One region of the Streptomyces sp. NPDC002785 genome, then DNA from elsewhere that is predicted to be linked to it. Evidence: predicted binding sites of a transcription regulator. Region 1 holds the regulator's gene; the other holds the start of a gene.
The links. The regulator HrcA, encoded in region 1, represses chaperone genes, less so after heat shock. The targets are predictions, from matches to a motif close to TTNGCACTCNGNNNNNCNGAGTGCNAA.

Region 1 (14,134 bases):
TTCCCGACGAAGTGACCGCCCTGATCGAGGACTTCGTACGCCGTGTCGGCCTCGCTGTCGGTGCCGCCCGCGCCTACACCCGGCAGGCCACCATCAGCCGCATCCTGCAACGCGCACTGCTGCCCAGCAAGGTCGCCGACATACCCGGCGTCACCAGCTCACTGGTGTATGAGCCCAGCGACGACGGGGTCGTCGGCGGCGACTTCTACGACATCTTCCCGTGCCCCGGCGACCGCTGGTGCTTCGTCCTCGGCGATGTACAGGGCAGCGGCCCCGAAGCCGCCGTCGTCACCGGTCTCGCCCGGCCCTGGCTGCGGCTGCTGGCCCGTGAGGGTTTCGGCGTCGGCGAAGTACTGGACCGGCTCAACCGGCTGCTCCTCGACGATGCCATGGAGGCTGCCGAAGCTGCCGCGCTCATGGTGGCCGCGGCGGGCGGCCAGCAGACGGCGGACACCGGGCAGTCCCGCTTTCTCTCCCTGCTGTACGGGGAGCTCGTGCCGCTTCCCGGCGGCGGCGTGCGCTGCACCCTCGCCAGCGCCGGCCACCCGTTGCCGCTGCTGCTGCGCCCCGAAGGCGAGGTGCGTCCGGCCGCCGAGCCGCAGATGCTGCTCGGGATCTTCGACGATGTCGCGTACGAGAGCCAGAGCTTCGAGCTGGCGCCGGGCGACAGCCTGCTGTGCGTCACGGACGGCGTGACGGAGCGGCGCTGCGGGGCGCTGATGTTCGACGACGGGGACGGTCTGGCGCGGGCGCTGGCCGATTGTGCCGGGCTGTCGGCGGACGGGATCGCGGACCGGATCAAGCGGGCCGTGCACGAATTCGCCGAGCGGCCGCCCGATGACGATCTGGCGCTGCTGGTGCTGCAGGCGGGGTGAGGGCGAGGTCGTAAGAGCCTGTCGGGGTGCTCACTACGGTTCGGGTGCGGCGTGCGGTCCGTGGATGCGTGGCCTTTCGTGATCATGGACATGGCTCGGAGGTTCCCGGCGGCGAGTGACAATGGGCGGTATGCCCTCCGTACTGCCCGATGGTGAACCCGTACCCGACGACGGGGCGCTGCCCCGCCATGCCCTGGAAGGCGCCGCCGGCCGGCCGCTCGGCTTCTACCTGCATGTGCCGTACTGCGCGACCCGCTGCGGCTACTGCGACTTCAACACGTACACCGCGACCGAGCTGCGCGGTTCCGGCGGTGCGCTGGCCTCCCGGGACAACTACGCCGCCCATCTGATCGGCGAGGTCCGCCAGGCCCGCAAGGTGCTCGGCGACGACCCGCGACCGGTCCGTACGGTCTTCGTCGGCGGCGGCACGCCGACCCTGCTGGCCGCCGGAGACCTGGTACAGATGCTGGGGGCGATCCGCGACGAGTTCGGGCTCGCGGACGATGCCGAGATCACCACCGAGGCCAACCCGGAGTCCGTCGATCCGGCGTATCTGGCCGAGCTGCGGGAGGGCGGCTTCAACCGGATCTCGTTCGGGATGCAGAGCGCGCGACAGCATGTGCTGAAGATCCTGGACCGTACGCATACACCGGGGCGGCCCGAGGCGTGTGTCGCCGAGGCTCGGCAGGCGGGCTTCGAGCATGTCAACCTCGATCTGATCTACGGCACCCCCGGGGAGTCCGACGACGACTGGCGGGCCTCGCTGGAAGCGGCGATCGGTGCGGGGCCGGACCATGTGTCCGCGTACGCGCTGATTGTCGAGGAGGGCACTCAGCTGGCCCGGCGGATCCGGCGCGGCGAGATCCCGATGACCGATGACGACGCCCATGCGGACCGGTACCTGATCGCGGACGAGGCGATGGCTGCGGCGAGCTTCTCCTGGTACGAGGTGTCGAACTGGGCCCGTACGCCCGAGGGCCGGTGCCTGCACAACGAGCTGTACTGGCGCGGCGCCGACTGGTGGGGCGCCGGTCCCGGCGCGCACAGCCATGTCGGCGGGGTGCGCTGGTGGAACGTGAAGCATCCGGGGGCGTACGCACAGGCTCTGGCCGAGGGGCGGTCGCCGGGGGCCGGGCGCGAGATCCTTTCCGCGGAGGACCGGCGGGTCGAGCGGATCCTGCTGGAGCTGCGACTCGCGGACGGGTGCCCGTTGTCGCTGCTGGCACCGGCGGGGCTGGCAGCGGCGGGGCGGGCGGTCGAGGACGGGCTGCTGGAGCCGGTGCCGTATGGACAGGGGCGGGCGGTGCTTACGTTGCGGGGGCGGTTGTTGGCGGATGCGGTGGTGCGGGATCTGGTGGACTGAGAGGGGCGGGGCCGGGTGGGGTGCGGGTACGCCTGCGGCGGGCCTGTTCCGCTGCCCGCCCCTTCCCGTATTCGGGGCTCCGCCCCGGACCCCGCTCCTCAAACGCCGCAGGGGCTGGGGGCCGGCGGAGGGGCTACTGAGGCGGCGCTGTCACGAAGTCGATCAGGTGTTCCACGGAACCCAGCAGTGCCGGTTCCAGATCCCGGTACGAGCGCACCGTGGACAGGATTCGCTGCCAGGCCGCGCCCGTGCTCTCCGGCCAGCCCAGCGCGCGGCACACGCCCGTCTTCCAGTCCTGGCCGCGCGGGACCACCGGCCAGGCGGTGATGCCCACGGACGACGGCTTCACCGCCTCCCACACGTCGATGTAGGGGTGGCCGACCACCAGCACGTTCACGTCCGAGACCTGGGACGCGATCCGGGACTCCTTGGAGCCCGGGACCAGATGGTCGACCAGGACGCCCAGCCTGGCATCCGGGCCGGGGGAGAACTCGCGCACGATGGCCGGGAGGTCGTCGATGCCTTCCAGATACTCGACGACCACGCCCTCGATCCGCAGGTCGTCGCCCCAGACCCGCTCGACCAGCTCCGCGTCGTGGCGGCCCTCCACGTAGATCCGGCCCGCCCGTGCGACCCGGGCGCGCGCCCCGGGGACCGCGACCGAACCCGAGGCCGTGCGCGTGGGGCGTACGGGACCGGCCGCCGACGGGCGTACGAGCGTGACCACTCGGCCCTCCAGCAGGAAGCCGCGCGGCTCCATCGGAAACACCCGGTGCTTGCCGAAGCGGTCCTCCAGGGTCACCGTCGGACCCTGGGCTGTCTTCTCGCAGCGGATCACCGCACCGCAGAATCCGGTGGAGACCTCCTCCACGACCAGATCGGGCTCGGCGGGGACCTCGGGAACGGGGGCGGACTTCTTCCACGGCGGGGTCAGATCCGGCTGGTAGCTGCGCATCGGATGACGATAGGACGACAACACATCACGACACGCCGAAGAGGACGGCCAGTTGGTCGCGCTGGTCCCTGACGAACGCCGCGTCCACCACCGCTCCGTGCCCCGGAACGTACACCGCTTCCTCGCCGCCCAGCGCCAGCAGCCGGTCCAGCGCGGCCGGCCAGCGGGACGGGACGGCGTCCCGTCCCGCCTGCGGTTCGCCGGACTCCTCGACCAGGTCGCCGCAGAGCACCACCGCGGGGGAGCCCGGGACGAGCACCGCCAGATCGTGGCCGCTGTGGGCGGGGCCCACATTCGCCAGCAGCACTTGACGGCCGCCGCCCAGATCGAGCGCCCACTCGCCGCCCACCTCGTGGTGCGGCGCCACCAGCGCATCGGCGGCCTCGGCCGCATCGAGTTCGGACACTCCGTGGCGCACTGCGGAGGCGCGCAGATCGTCCGCCCCGAGCTTCAGCAGCCCGGCCATGCCGGCCGCTCCGTACACCTGGGCGCCGGAGAACGCGGCAGTGCCCAGCACATGGTCGAAATGAGGGTGGCCGAGTGCGATATGCGTCACGCTCCGGCCGAGCAGGGCCTGCGCCTGGGCCCGGATTTCCGCGCCTTCGCGGAGCGTTGATCCGGTGTCGTAGAGCAGCACTCCATCCGCTCCGACCACCAGTGCGACTGTCGCATCCCATCCGGGAAGGCGGCGTCGGCCCACTCCGTGACCGAGTCGCTCCCAGCCGAACTCTTCCCAAGAGGCGTCCATACCGCAACGCTATCGGCAACGACCTGCGCAGTCTCGCAGTAGGGTGGCCGATCGCCCTTGCTAGGCCCCCACTCGACCGCCGTACACTGGGCGGGGGGTCGCTGGCACTCGTGAGGACAGAGTGCCAGGGGGATTCCTGGCAATGAAGCAGGAACGGCCCGAGAACCACCGAGGAAAAACAGCTGGAGGTGTGCGCGATGCTCAGCGAACGCAGACTCGAAGTGCTGCGCGCCATCGTCCAGGACTATGTCGGCACCGAGGAGCCCGTGGGCTCCAAGGCGCTCACCGAGCGGCACAAGCTGGGGGTCTCCCCGGCCACCGTCCGCAACGACATGGCGGTGCTGGAGGACGAGGGCTTCATCGCCCAGCCCCACACCAGTGCGGGACGCATCCCGACGGACAAGGGGTACCGGCTCTTCGTCGACAAGCTTGCGGGCGTCAAGCCCCTCTCGTCGCCGGAACGTCGTGCCATTCACAATTTCCTCGACGGCGCGGTCGACCTCGACGATGTCGTGGGCCGCACCGTACGGCTGCTCGCGCAGCTGACCCGGCAGGTCGCCATCGTGCAGTACCCCTCGCTGACCCGGTCGACGGTTCGGCATGTGGAGTTGCTGTCACTGGCAGCCGCCCGGCTGATGCTCGTGCTGATCACGGACACCGGCCGGGTCGAGCAGCGCATGATCGACTGCCCCGCCCCGTTCGGTGAGACCTCTCTCGCCGATCTGCGGGCCCGGCTCAACAGCCGGGTCGTCGGACGCCGTTTCGCGGATGTCCCGCAGCTGGTGCAGGATCTGCCGGAATCCTTCGAGAGCGAGGACCGGGGAACCGTGTCCACCGTGCTCTCCACCCTGCTCGAAACCCTCGTTGAGGAGACGGAGGAGCGGCTGATGATCGGCGGCACCTCCAACCTCACCCGCTTCGGGCACGACTTCCCTGTGATGATCCGGCCGGTGCTGGAGGCATTGGAGGAGCAGGTCGTGCTGCTGAAGCTGCTCGGCGAGGCCAAGGACTCAGGCATGACCGTACGGATCGGGCACGAGAACGCCCACGAGGGGCTCAACTCCACGTCCGTCGTCGCGGTCGGCTACGGTTCGGGCGACGAGGCAGTCGCCAAACTCGGCGTGGTCGGACCGACCCGCATGGACTACCCCGGAACGATGGGAGCGGTACGCGCAGTGGCACGTTACGTCGGACAGATCCTGGCGGAGTCGTAAGTGGCCACGGACTATTACGCCGTACTCGGCGTGCGCCGCGACGCATCTCAGGACGAGATCAAGAAGGCATTCCGGCGGCTCGCACGCGAGCTGCATCCGGATGTGAACCCCGATCCGAAGACCCAGGAGCGGTTCAAGGAGATCAACGCCGCTTACGAGGTGCTGTCGGACCCGCAGAAGAAGCAGGTCTACGACCTCGGCGGCGACCCGCTGTCCGCCTCCGGCGGCGGTGGCGCGGGCGGATTCGGACAGGGTGGCTTCGGCAACTTCTCCGACATCATGGACGCGTTCTTCGGTACGTCGTCGCAGCGCGGACCCCGTTCGCGCACCCGGCGCGGCCAGGACGCGATGATCCGGCTGGAGATCGATCTCGCCGAGGCCGCGTTCGGCACCACCAAGGACATCCAGGTCGACACGGCCGTCGTCTGTACGACCTGCAGCGGCGAGGGCGCCGCACCCGGCACCTCCGCCCAGACCTGTGACATGTGCCGCGGCCGCGGTGAGGTCTCCCAGGTCACCCGGTCCTTCCTGGGCCAGGTCATGACCTCACGGCCCTGCCCGCAGTGCCAGGGCTTCGGTACGGTCGTGCCGACCCCGTGCCCGGAGTGCGCCGGCGACGGCCGCATCCGGTCGAGGCGCACGCTCACCGTGAAGATCCCCGCCGGTGTCGACAACGGCACCCGCATCCAGCTCGCGGGCGAGGGCGAGGTCGGCCCCGGCGGCGGCCCGGCCGGCGATCTGTATGTGGAGATCCATGAGCTGCCGCACTCGGTGTTCCAGCGCCGCGGCGACGATCTGCACTGCACGGTCACCATCCCCATGACAGCGGGCGCGCTCGGCACCAAGGTGCCGCTGGAGACGCTCGACGGCCTGGAGGAGGTCGACATCCGGCCCGGCACCCAGTCGGGCCAGTCGGTCCCGCTGCACGGCCGCGGCATCACGCATCTGCGGGGCGGCGGGCGTGGCGATCTGATCGTGCACGTCGAGGTCTTGACCCCGACGAAGCTGGACCCGGACCAGGAGCGACTGCTGCGGGACCTGGCGAAGGCGCGCGGCGAGGAGCGGCCCACCGGTCAGTTCCAGCCTGGGCAGCAGGGGCTGTTCTCCCGGCTGAAGGACGCCTTCAACGGCCGCTGACGGCCCTCGTACACCGTTTCCTGCCGCCGGACGGGCTCGCCTGACGAGCCCGTCCGGCGTTTGAGGACAAAATGGACCGCAGGCCGCGCACGCCGAGTCACGCAGGACGTGACACGATGCGGGCATGTCATCCGTGTTGACCGATCTCTGCCGGTATCCGATCGTGCAGGCCCCGATGGCGGGTGGTGCGTCCTGTCCGCAGCTCGTCGCGGCCGTCGCCGAAGCGGGCGGGCTGGGCTTCCTCGCCGCCGGGTACAAGACGGCGGACGGCATGTACAACGAGATCAAACAGCTGCGCGGGCTGACCGGTCAGCCCTTCGGCGTCAATCTCTTCATGCCGCAGCCGGGTCTCGCCGACCCGAGTGCTGTCGAGGTGTACCGGCATCAGCTCGCCGGTGAGGCCGCCTGGTACGAGACCCCGCTCGACGACCCGGACTCCAGCGGCGACGACGGCTACGAGGCCAAGCTCGCCATCCTCCTGGAGGACCCGGTCCCGGCAGTCTCGTTCACCTTCGGCTGCCCGACCCGCGACACCCTCGACGCGTTCGCCGGTGTCGGCACGTACACGGTAGTGACGGTCACCACGCCCGAGGAGGCCCAGACCGCCCAGTGGGCGGGCGCCGACGCGGTCTGTGTCCAGGGCGTCGAGGCGGGCGGCCACCAGTCCACCCACCGCGACGACCCGCAGACCGACGGCACCGGGATCGGACTGCTCTCCCTGGTGGCCCAGGTCCGCGAGACCGTTCAGGTGCCGATCATCGCCGCGGGCGGGCTGATGCGCGGGTCCCAGATGGCCGCGGTGCTCGCCGCGGGCGCGGAGGCGGCGCAGCTCGGCACGGCGTTCCTCATCTGCCCCGAGTCCGGGGCGAATCCGCTGCACAAGCAGGCACTGACCAATCCGCTGTTCGTGCGGACAGCCCTGACCCGGGCGTTCTCCGGCCGCCCGGCCCGAGGCCTGGTCAACCGCTTCATGCGCGAGCACGGCCCGTACGCCCCCGCCGCCTACCCGCAGGTCCACTATCTGACGGCCGGGCTGCGCAAGGCGGCGGCAAAGGCCGGGGACGCCCAGGGCATGGCACTGTGGGCGGGGCAGGGGCACCGGATGGCACGCGAGCTGCCCGCCGGTCGGCTGATCGGACTGCTCGTCGAAGAACTGGACGCCGCACGGGCGGCAGTGAGCACAGGGAGTACGCAGTGACCGCACCGGTCTTCGTCGTCGAACAGGTCCCCGACGGACCCGAGTTCGTCCTGGAAGGACCCGAGGGACGGCACGCCGTATCGGTGAAGCGGCTGCACGCCGGTGAGGACGTCGTGCTGACGGACGGCCACGGTCGTTGGGCGGAGGGCGTCGTCAGGGCCGCCGACGGCAAGGACCGGCTCGTGGTCGCCGGCCTGGCGACGGTCCATGAGGAGCCGTGGCCCACACCCCGTATCACCGTCGTCCAGGCCCTGCCCAAGGGCGACCGTGGCGAGGTCGCCGTCGAGACGATGACGGAGACCGGTGTGGACGCGATCGTGCCCTGGCAGGCATCGCGCTGCATCACGCAGTGGAAGGGCGACCGCGGCCTCAAGTCCCTCGCGAAATGGCGCAACACCGCCCGCGAAGCGGGAAAGCAGTCGCGCCGGGTGCGCTTTCCCGAGGTGGCGGACGCACTGACGACCAAACAGGTTGCCGCACTTCTGGCCGCGGCGGACTTCGCCGCCGTCCTGCACGAGGACCGGGGCTACGGCAGTGAGCCGCTGGCCACCGTTCAGCTCCCCACCCAGGGCGAGATCGTGCTGGTCGTCGGCCCCGAGGGCGGTGTGTCGCCGGACGAACTGGCGGACTTCGCCGCGGCGGGTGCCCGTACCTGCCGGCTCGGAACGTCCGTCCTGCGCACCTCGACGGCGGGCACGGCGGCGACGGCACTGCTGCTGGGGCGCACCGGCCGCTGGGCATGAGCCCCCTCCGGCGCGCCGGAGCCGCCCCGTTGTGACCGCGAGCCGTCTACCGTCCCAGGGGGGAACGGTGGGAAGCTGCCCGTATGGGGACATCAAGGGCACGGGGACATCAAGGACCATGGGGTCAGGGAAGAACCCGTCGCTTTCTGGCCGCGTCCGCACTCGCAGGCGCGGCGGTCGCAGGTGCCGTGGCCTGTGAGCCGACGGGCAGCATGAACTCCGCATCCATCGCCGTGACCACCGACCGGGCCGGCACCAGCGCCCTGGAGCGCAACGGGGTCGATGTGCGGTGGCTGAACTGCACGGCCGACATCGAGGGGAGCCAGGTCGTGGGCGCGTCACCCTCCGCCTCGGCGCACCACACCGCGGTCGTCGACTGCACCGGAAAAGCCGGGAACGGCAAGGACATCACGATCACCGGCAAGGTCACCCAGGAGCTCGACGGGCAGTGTGTGCGGGGGGACCTGACCGCGAAGACCGGCGGGAAGGTCGTCTTCCGGGCAGATGCGCTCGGCAGCTGCAACACCGCCCCGTCGACCGTCGGGGCGAATGTGCCCCGGGGCGGCAGCAGTGGCGGCGCCCGGCCGACGGTCACCGTGACGGTCACGGTGACCGAATCGCCCCGGGGCAAGTGAGGGTGTCCGGCACCGGGCCGCCCGGCAGACTCCGGCCAACCCGGTTCCGCGGGGCACGCCAGCGGCCTAGGGTGATCGATGTGACACAGCCTTCCTACCTCCGATACCCCCATGTCCAGAGCGATTTGATCGCCTTCACCGCCGAGGACGATGTCTGGCTGGCGCCGCTGGACGGCGGCCGAGCCTGGCGCGTCAGCGCCGACAACCGGCCTGTCACCAACCCACGGATATCTCCCGACGGAACCCGCGTCGCCTGGACGTCCACCCGGGACGGGGTGCCCGAAGTACACGTCGCACCGGTCGACGGCGGCCCCTCCAAGCGGCTCACGTACTGGGGCGACGCACGGACCTCCGTACGCGGCTGGACGCCCGAGGGCGACGTACTGGTCATCAGCGCCCAGGGGCAGGCGTCGCCGCGGCGCAGCTGGGCCAGGGCCGTTCCGGTCGACGGCGGGCCCGCGCGGATCCTGCCGTACGGGCCGGTCGGCTCCCTCGCGTACGGCCCCGGCGGACGGGTCCTGCTGCTCTCGGCCACCATGGGGCGCGAGGCCGCTACCTGGAAGCGCTACCGGGGCGGCACCGCGGGCAAGTTGTGGATCGCGGAAGAGGGCGCGACCGACGGCCCGGCGGAGTTCGTACGGCTGCACGAGGGCCTCGACGGCAACATCGAATCCCCGATGTGGGTGGGCAGTGGGGTCTCCCCTGCTCGAACGGAGTCGAGAGCTTGGGATGGGGTCTCCCCTGCTCGAACGGAGTTGAGAGCTTGGGGACGTGTCGCTTTCCTCTCCGACCACGAAGGCGTGGGCGCGCTCTACTCCTCCCTCCCCGACGGCTCGGACCTGCGCCGGCACACCGGCATCGAGGGCTTCTACGCCCGCCACGCCACCACCGACGGCACCCGTGTCGGCTACGCCTCGGCCGGTGAACTCTGGCTGCTGGACGACCTCGAAGGCGCCGAGCCCCGCCGCCTCGACATCCGGCTCGGCGGCCAGCGAGCCGACCTCCAGCCCCACTCCGTGCACGCCGGCAGCCACCTCGACTCCGCGTCCCCGGACCGTACGGGCCGCGGCAGCGCCGTCGGGACGCGCGGCGCCGTCCACTGGGTCACCCACCGCGAGGGCCCGGCACGCGCGCTCGCCGTCGAACCGGGCGTACGGGCCAGGATGCCCCGCACCTTCCAGGCCGAGGGCGACCAGCACGTCGTCTGGGTCACCGACGCCGAGGGCGACGACGCCCTGGAGTGCGCCCCCGCCACCGGTACCGCACCGGGCGCCGTACCGCGCCGCCTCGCCGCGGGCCGTATCGGCAGGGTCCTCGACCTGGAGGCGGCCCCGGACGGCAGCCGGTTCGCCGTCGCCGCACACGACGGGCGGGTACTGATCGTCGAGCGGGAGAGCGGCGAGGTCCACGAGGTGGACCGCAGTGAGCACGGCGACGCCTCGGGCCTCGCCTTCTCGCCCGACTCCTCCTGGCTCGCCTGGTCGCACCCCGGGCCCGAGCCGCTCAGGCAGCTCAAGCTCGCCCACCTCGCCGATCTGTCGGTCGCCGAGGCCACCCCGCTGCGCTTCCGGGACTTCGCACCCGCGTTCACCACCGACGGCAAGCACCTCGCGTTCCTCTCCGAGCGGTCCTTCGACCCGGTCTACGACGCCCATGTCTTCGACCTGGCGTTCATCGGCGCCTGCCGTCCGCATCTGCTGACGCTCGCCGCCACCACACCCTCCCCGTTCGGGCCGCAGCGTCACGGCCGCCCGACCGAGAAGGACAAGAGCGGCGGCGAGGGCGAGGACAATCCGACCGCGCTGCCCGTCACCAGGATCGACCTCGAAGGGCTCGCCGACCGGATCGTGCCGCTGCCCGTCGAGGCCGCCAGCTACTCCACGCTGCGCGCCGCGAAGGACGGGCTGCTGTGGCTGAGCCACCCGGTGACCGGGGTGCTGGGTACGAGCGGTGCCACGCCCGACGCCCGTCGGCCCGAGACCGTCCTCGAGCGGTACGACCTGGAGAAGCTGCGCTGCGAGGAACTCGCCTCGGACGTCGGCGGCTTCGCGGTCAGCGGCGACGGCAAGCGGATCGTCCTGCACACCCGGGGCAAGCTGCGCGTCGTACCGTCCGACAGCCGTGTTCCGGCCGACGACGACCACGACGGGGGCAGCGACAGCAGCGTCACCGTCGACCTCTCCCGGATCCGCCGGACCCTCGACCCGGCCGCCGAGTGGCGCCAGATGTACGACGAGGCCGGGCGCATCATGCGGGACAACTTCTGGCGTCCCGACATGGGCGGCATCGACTGGGACGGAGTCCTGGACCGCTACCGGCCGGTGCTGGAGCGCGTCGCCACCCACGACGACCTGATCGACCTGCTGTGGGAGGTGCAGGGCGAGCTCGGCACCTCGCACGCCTATGTGACGCCGCCCGGCGGATGGTGCGACGACTCGGCCCGGCAGGGGCTGCTCGGTGCGGACATCTCCCGTACGGACGAGGGTAGTTGGCGCATCGACCGGATCCTGCCGTCCGAGACCTCCGACCCGGAGGCCCGCTCCCCGCTCGCCGCACCCGGAGTGGCGGTGCGCGTCGGGGACGCGATCCTCGCCGTCGACGGGCACCCGGTCGACCCGGAGGCCGGGCCCGGACCGCTGCTCACGGGCTCGGCCGGCAAACCGGTCGAGCTGACCGTCTCACCGGTGGACGGCGGCGACCCGCGCCATGTGGTCGTCGTACCGGTCGCCGACGAGGAGGCGCTGCGCTACCACGCGTGGGTCGCCGACCGGCGGGCCTACGTCCACGAGCACTCCGGCGGACGCCTCGGCTACCTCCATGTCCCCGACATGGTCGGCTCGGGCTGGGCGCAGATCCACCGCGACCTGCGGATCGAAGTCGCCCGCGAGGGGCTGGTCGTGGACGTCCGGGAGAACCGGGGCGGCCACACCTCGCAGCTGATCGTGGAGAAGCTCGCCCGGCGCATCGTCGGCTGGGACATGCCGCGTGGCATGCAGCCGTACAGCTACCCGGAGGACGCACCGCGCGGCCCCGTGGTGGCCGTCGCCAACGAGTTCTCCGGCTCGGACGGCGACATCGTGAACGCCGCGATCAAGGCGCTGGGAATCGGGCCGGTGGTCGGTACGCGTACCTGGGGCGGAGTGGTCGGCATCGACAGCCGGTACAAGCTCGTGGACGGGACATCGGTCACCCAGCCCAAGTACGCGTTCTGGTTCGAGGGTTACGGCTGGGGTGTGGAGAACCACGGGGTCGATCCCGATGTCGAGGTTGTGATGGCGCCGCAGGACCATGCGGCGGGGCGGGATCCGCAGCTGGACGAGGCGATCCGGATCGCGCTCGCTTCGCTGGCTCGGACGCCGGCGAAGCGGGCACCGGAGCGGCCGGGGGCGTAGCGGGGCGAGGGCCGGGTGAGGGTGCGCCCGAGGCGGGCCTGTTCCCTCACCCGCCCCTTCCCGCAGCCATGGGCTCCGCCCCCGGAGCCCCGGTTCGGGAAGGGGGGCGGGGCGGCGACATGGCCCGCCGCAGGCGCCCCCGCACGCACACCCGGCACCCCCCACACCACCTCCGACCGCCCCGATACCATGCCGTACAACGATCACCACCGACCGAGGAGCCAGCCCATGGCGGGAGAACCGCAGCCCGACTGCCTGTTCTGCAAGATCGTCTCGGGTGACATCCCGGCAACCGTCGTCCGGGAGACCGAGACCACCGTCGCCTTCCGGGACATCAACCCCCAGGCCCCCACCCACGTACTCATCATCCCTCGCGTCCACCACCCGGACGCCGCCGCCCTCGCCGCCGCCGAGCCGGGGATCGCCGCCGACATACTGCGCGAGGCGGGCCACGTCGCCGCTGACGAGAAGATCGTGGACAGCGGCTACCGGGTCGTCTTCAACACCGGCTCCGGCGCCGGCCAGACCGTCTTCCACGCGCACGCCCACGTACTGGGCGGTCGCGGACTGCAGTGGCCCCCCGGCTAGAACGGTCGAACGACACCGTGTCCGTACGCGAACTCGTGGTCCTCGGCACTGCCAGCCAGGTCCCGACCAGGCACCGCAATCACAACGGCTATCTCCTGCGCTGGGACGGCGAGGGCATCCTCTTCGACCCGGGTGAGGGCACCCAGCGTCAGATGCTGCGGGCAGGTGTCGCCGCGCACGACATCGACCGGATCTGCGTCACGCACTTCCACGGCGACCACTCGCTCGGCCTGGCCGGGGTGATCCAGCGGATCAACCTCGACCAGGTCCCGCACCCGGTCACCGCGCACTACCCGGCGAGCGGGCAGCGCTTCTTCGAGCGGTTGCGGTACGCGACCGCCTACCGCGAGACCGTCCAGCTGACCGAGGCCCCGGTCGCCGCCGACGGGGTGCTCGCCACCACGGACGCGTACACGCTCAGCAGCCACCGGCTCTCGCATCCCGTCGAGTCGTACGGCTACCGGCTCGTCGAGCCCGACAGGCTCCGCATGCTGCCCGCCAAGCTCGCCGAGCACGGCATCAGAGGGCCGGACGTCGGTCGGATCCAGCGCGAGGGCGCCCTCGGCGGCGTCACGCTCGACGACGTCTCCGAGCGCAGGCGCGGGCAGCGGTTCGCGTTCATCATGGACACAAGGCTCTGCGACGGCGTGCACGTGCTCGCCGAGGGATGCGACCTGCTGGTCATCGAGTCGACCTTCCTCGACGAGGACGAACGACTCGCCACCGACCACGGCCATCTGACCGCCGGCCAGGCGGCCCGGGTGGCCCGGGACGCGGGCGTACGGCACCTCGTGCTGACGCACTTCTCGCAGCGGTACGACGACCCGGCCGTCTTCGAGGCCCAGGCCCGCGCCGCGGGGTTCGAGGGCGAACTGACCGTCGCCCGGGACCTCAGCCGGGTTCCCGTCCCCACCCGGCACCTCTGAAAACACATCAGCACCACCATTTGTGAGCGTGAAAGACCCGTGCACCTCCCGAAAGCCGAACTCCACCTCCACATCGAAGGAACCCTCGAACCCGAGCTGGCCTTCGCGCTCGCCGAACGCAACGGCGTGCAGCTGCCGTACGCGACCACGCAAGAGCTCCGCACCGCCTATCTCTTCGAGGATCTGCAGACCTTCCTCGATCTCTACTACGCCCTGATGGCGGTGCTCCGGACCGAAGAGGATTTCGAGGAGCTCGCCGACGCGTATCTCACCCGCGCTGCCGCCCAGGGCGTCCGGCACGCGGAGATCTTCTTCGACCCGCAGGCGCACACCGCCCGCGGCGTCCCGATCGGCACCGTC
Region 2 (5,230 bases), on a different contig from region 1:
GGCGCGTGATCGAGCTGCTGCGCCCCTTCGACCTGGACGTCCTGCTGTACGACCCGTACGTGGACGGTCCGGAGGCGGCGCGGCTCGGTGTACGGCTCACCTCGCTCGACGAGCTGTGTGCGAGCAGCTCGGTCGTATCGGTGCACGCGCCGCAGCTGCCACAGACGCACCACATGATCGGCGCGGCACAGCTGTCGGCCATGGCCACCGGGGCGACCCTGATCAACACGGCGCGGGGATCGCTGATCGACGAGGAGGCGCTGCTGCCCGAGCTGACGACCGGTCGGCTGCACGCGGTGCTGGATGTGACGGAGCCCGAACTTCCGCCTGCGCACTCACCGTTGTACGACCTGCCGAATGTGCTGCTCACTCCGCATGTCGCGGGTTCGCTGGGCGGCGAGCTGCACCGGATGGCCGACCAGGCGCTGGATGAGTTGGAGCGGTTCGCGGCCGGCCTGCCCTTCGCGGATGCGGTCCGAGCGGGAGCGCTGCCGCACTCGGCGTGACGGGGGGCTTTGTCCCCTGCCCGCCTCTTCCCGGCAGTGTCGTCGGCAGTGTCGATGGGCGGCTTTGCCGCATGGGGGATCGCCCCGGCCCCGGCCCCGGCCCTCGAACGCCGGACGGGCTTGATCTGACAGCCCGAGGCCCGGTACCCCACGACGGGGTACCGGGCCTCAGTGGCTGAGCAGAGCTACACGCTAGTGCGAGTGGCCGTGGCCGCCGTGGCCGGCCTCGGCCTCTTCCTCGGCCGGCTTCTCGACGACCAGCGTCTCGGTCGTGAGCAGCAGCGACGCGATGGACGCGGCGTTCTCCAGCGCGGAGCGGGTGACCTTGACCGGGTCGATGACGCCGGCCTTCACCAGGTCGCCGTACTCGCCGGTCGCGGCGTTGAAGCCCTGGCCCTTGTCGAGATCGGCGACCTTCGAGGTGATGACGTAACCCTCGAGGCCCGCGTTCTCGGCGATCCAGCGCAGCGGCTCGACGGCGGCGCGGCGCACGACCGCGACACCGGTGGCCTCGTCGCCGGTCTTGTCGAGGTTGCCCTCGAGAACCTTGACGGCGTGGACCAGAGCGGAGCCACCACCGGAGACGATGCCCTCCTCGACCGCGGCGCGGGTCGCGGAGATGGCGTCCTCCAGACGGTGCTTCTTCTCCTTGAGCTCCACCTCGGTGGCGGCACCGACACGGATCACGCACACGCCGCCGGCCAGCTTCGCGAGGCGCTCCTGGAGCTTCTCGCGGTCCCAGTCGGAGTCCGTGGCCTCGATCTCGGCCTTGATCTGGTTGACCCGGCCCTTGACGTCGCCGGGCTCGCCGCCGCCGTCCACGATCGTCGTGTCGTCCTTGGAGACGGTGACGCGGCGGGCGGTGCCCAGCACGTCCAGACCGGCCTGGTCGAGCTTGAGGCCGACCTCCTCGGCGATGACGGTCGCACCGGTGAGGGTGGCGATGTCGCCGAGCATGGCCTTGCGGCGGTCACCGAAGCCCGGGGCCTTCACCGCGACGGCGTTGAAGGTGCCACGGATCTTGTTGACGACGAGGGTCGACAGCGCCTCGCCCTCGACGTCCTCGGCGATGATCAGCAGCGGCTTGGAGCCACCGGCCTGGATGACCTTCTCCAGCAGCGGGAGCAGCTCCTGGATCGAGCCGATCTTGCCCTGGTGGATCAGGATGTACGGGTCGTCGAGGACGGCCTCCATACGCTCCTGGTCGGTCACCATGTACGGGGACAGGTAGCCCTTGTCGAAGGCCATGCCCTCGGTGAAGTCGAGGTCCAGACCGAAGGTGTTGGACTCCTCGACGGTGATGACACCGTCCTTGCCGACCTTGTCCATCGCGTCCGCGATGAGCTCGCCGACCTGCGGGTCCTGCGCGGAGAGCGCGGCCACGGCGGCGATGTCGGTCTTGTCGTCGATCGGGCGGGCGGTCGCGAGGAGCTCCTCGGACACGGCCTTGACCGCGGCGTCGATGCCCTTCTTCAGGGCGGCCGGGGAAGCACCCGCGGCGACGTTGCGCAGACCCTCGCGGACGAGCGCCTGGGCCAGCACGGTGGCGGTGGTCGTACCGTCACCCGCCACGTCGTTGGTCTTGGTCGCCACCTCCTTCACCAGCTGGGCACCGAGGTTCTCGTACGGGTCGTCGAGCTCGACCTCGCGCGCGATGGTGACACCGTCGTTGGTGATGGTGGGAGCGCCGAACTTCTTGTCGATGACGACGTTGCGGCCCTTGGGGCCGATCGTCACCTTGACCGTGTCGGCAAGCTTGTTGACGCCGCGCTCAAGGGCGCGACGGGCGTCCTCGTCGAACTTCAGGATCTTCGCCATGGCAGCTGAGCTTTCCTCTCAAACGAACTGCGCCCCCGACCACCCGGCTGGTTATTCGCAGGGGGCCAGGGGCGCAGAACAGAAGCAAACGTGGGTGAATTACTTCTCGATGATCGCGAGCACGTCGCGAGCCGAGAGGACGAGGTACTCCTCGCCGTTGTACTTCACCTCGGTGCCGCCGTACTTGCTGTAGAGCACGACGTCGCCGGTCTTGACGTCGAGCGGAAGGCGCTCGCCGTTCTCGAAGCGGCCCGGGCCCACGGCCAGGACGACGCCCTCCTGGGGCTTCTCCTTGGCAGTGTCCGGAATGACCAGGCCGGAGGCCGTGGTCTGCTCGGCGTCGAGCGGCTGGACCACAATGCGGTCCTCGAGCGGCTTGATCGCAACCTTGGTGCTGGCGGTCGACACGATCCGGTCTCCCCCTTCGGAGATCTCACGGGGTTAAGAGTCTTTGGGTGGCGACCAGGTGGATCCGTCGTCGCGGGTGCCGGACCTGCCAGTCGCACAGTACTGCTGGCACTCTCCAGTGGTGAGTGCCAGCACCGAGACTATGACCGGGATTAGCACTCGGTCAAGCGGAGTGCCAATTCAGCCAGTCGTGGCGTCATGTCGGCCCCCGCTCGCGCGCGGCGCGACGGGGCGCCGAGGGCATGCAACGGCCCGGACGACGCAACGGTCCGGACAACATAAGGACAACGCAGGGGCGGACCGCACCGTTCCGTACGACGGTGGGTTGATGCTCGAACCTCCGTACCAGCCGTCGAACCCGCTCCCGCATCGCCCCTCGGTGACGCAGGATTCCCCGCGCCCCGTGAACGGCTGCCTCGATGTGCTGCTGGGTCTGCTGCTGGTGGTCCTGGAGGGGCTGATCTGTGCGGGCGCCGCCTATTACCTGGCGTTCTCGCGGTGGGACCCCGGTGGCCAGGAGCTGACGGACCCGCCGCCCATGGACTGGACGCCGGTCCTCGTCCTCGGCGGGATCGCCGCGGTGGTCTCCCTGTTCGCCGTGGTCCTGATCCGCTCGAACTGGCCCTGGGCGGGCGCGAATCCTGGCCGCGCTCCTGCTGTGCGTGGCGACAGTGCTGACCGGGCACGAGGACTACCGCCGCTCGCACCCGGCGCCGGCCTCCACTCCTTCGTACGATCCCGGCCGGTCCGGCCACCAGTGCCTCAGCGGTGGCGACAGCCGCGAGTGCCGGGACTCCGGCGGCTGACGGCAGGCGATGACGACCCGCGACCCCGACGCCCCGTGATCGCCGTGCGGATGCGCCTGCGGGCCGGCCGCGGGTGTCGGGTGCGTGTGGGTCACCCTCTGCGCGGCCTTGCGGCCCAGCCGTTCGATCGGATCGACCGACTGTGCGCACCCGGTGGTGGCGGTCAGCAGCGCACCGGCTGTCAGCAGTCCGGCGAGCAGCCGGTACGCGCTTCTCATACGTAGTCCTCCGGCTCTCATACGTAGTCCTCCAGCCGGGCCACGGCGTACCCCTTGTCCGTGATGGTCTTCATGACCGCCCGGACCAGGCCGGACATGCTGGTACCCCATTCCTTCCGGCCCCGGAAGTGCGTGAGGATGATGTCGCCGGGGTGCAGGTCCTGATCCTCCTCGCGCCACTCCATGTGGTCCGGGAACGCCTCCGCGTTCCAGAGCGGCACGGCCTTGATGCCGCAGGACTTCGCGATGCGGAGCGTGTCCCCGTTGTAGTTGCCGTACGGCGGGCGGAAGAGGGTGGGCCGCTGCCCGTACTGCTTCTCGATGACGGCCTGCTGGTCGCAGATCTCGCTCCTCTGCTCGCTGTACGAGAGCCCGGGCAGGTAGGGGTGGTTGAGCGTGTGGTTGTTGAGGCCGACGCCCAGCCGCTGCATCTCCAGGAAGTACCCGTAGCTGTCGCGCACCAGGTAGTCGCTGAGGAACGCGCTGTACGGGATGTCCAGCTCGTCCATCATCTGCAGCAGTTCGGGGTCCTTCTCGGCACCGTCGTCCATCGTCAGGAAGACGACCCGGTCCTTGGTCGGGACGGTGGTGAAGACCGGCGGCAGCGAGTCGTCACCGCCGTTGACCTCGAACCCCTCGCGGGTGGTGATGTGCGGCTTCACGGCAGGCGGCAGGGGCGCGATCAGGGGTGGCCTGGCCAGCCCCCACTTCTTGGCGAGGGCCGCCCGTACAGCCGGGCTGAACCTCGCGTTCTCACGGAGCCCGGCGGGTGCGCCGCCCTGGCCGGCCCGCTGTCCGGGACCGCCCGGGGGTCCGGCGGCGGGTCGGGCCCGGTGCTCGTCGCCGAACCGGCCGCCGGCCCCGGAGGCGCAGCCGGAGCAGACCGCGGCGACCAGGAGTGCGGCCAGGACCGCGCAGGCCGGCCGATGCCTGCCGGGCCCCCGCGCGCCCCGCCCCAGCACAACCGATCTACTCCTTTTCATGGTTAATTTTTCCTTTTGTCGTACTAGCTGCATGGCGTCGCATCCTGCCAGCACGTGTTGGGCGCCCCGGCCCGACACCGCCACCGGGCCCGCCGGTCAACCCGGTTGGCTCACAATGGGACGGGTGAACGCTCTCCCCCCGAACGACCCGTCCGGCGCCGGCGACCCGCTCGCCGCTTTCATGGCCCTGCGCACCCCCGAGGGTGCGGCGCTCCTGGACGGGCTGCGGTCGTACGACCCCGCCCAGGAACTCGCCACCGCCACCCGGCTGCGCCGCACCCACCCGGCCTCGCTGGTATCGGCGGCACTGGGGCAGGCGCGGCTGCGGCAGCGGGCGGTGGCGAAATTCGGTGCCGAGGACGCGTACCGGATGTTCTTCACGCCGAACGGCGTCGAGCAGGCGACCCGTACGTCGGTGGCCACCCATCGCGCTCGGCGATTCGTGGAGGCGGGCGGGGTGCGCAGCGTCGCCGACCTCTGCTGCGGGATCG

Region 2: a site for HrcA is predicted at 2,885-2,911, ahead of groES (co-chaperone GroES). Genes of this name have one in related genera too.

The regions. Positions count from the first base shown of each region.
Region 1 is NZ_JBEOVN010000015.1:54,690-68,823, reverse strand. It holds gene ABTZ94_RS06845 (SpoIIE family protein phosphatase) at 1-875, shown strand, start outside; gene hemW (radical SAM family heme chaperone HemW) at 997-2,238, shown strand; gene ABTZ94_RS06835 (DUF3097 domain-containing protein) at 2,372-3,193, opposite strand; gene ABTZ94_RS06830 (MBL fold metallo-hydrolase) at 3,219-3,941, opposite strand; gene hrcA (heat-inducible transcriptional repressor HrcA) at 4,139-5,155, shown strand; gene dnaJ (molecular chaperone DnaJ) at 5,156-6,292, shown strand; gene ABTZ94_RS06815 (nitronate monooxygenase) at 6,417-7,490, shown strand; gene ABTZ94_RS06810 (16S rRNA (uracil(1498)-N(3))-methyltransferase) at 7,487-8,233, shown strand; gene ABTZ94_RS06805 (hypothetical protein) at 8,446-8,868, shown strand; gene ABTZ94_RS06800 (S41 family peptidase) at 8,949-12,260, shown strand; gene ABTZ94_RS06795 (histidine triad nucleotide-binding protein) at 12,489-12,848, shown strand; gene ABTZ94_RS06790 (ribonuclease Z) at 12,866-13,774, shown strand; gene ABTZ94_RS06785 (adenosine deaminase) at 13,814-14,134, shown strand, end outside.
Region 2 is NZ_JBEOVN010000050.1:21,859-27,088, reverse strand. It holds gene ABTZ94_RS15030 (hydroxyacid dehydrogenase) at 1-506, shown strand, start outside; gene groL (chaperonin GroEL) at 699-2,324, opposite strand; gene groES (co-chaperone GroES) at 2,424-2,732, opposite strand; gene ABTZ94_RS37850 (DUF6234 family protein) at 3,061-3,762, shown strand; gene ABTZ94_RS15005 (polysaccharide deacetylase family protein) at 3,774-4,739, opposite strand; gene ABTZ94_RS15000 (THUMP-like domain-containing protein) at 4,855-5,230, shown strand, end outside.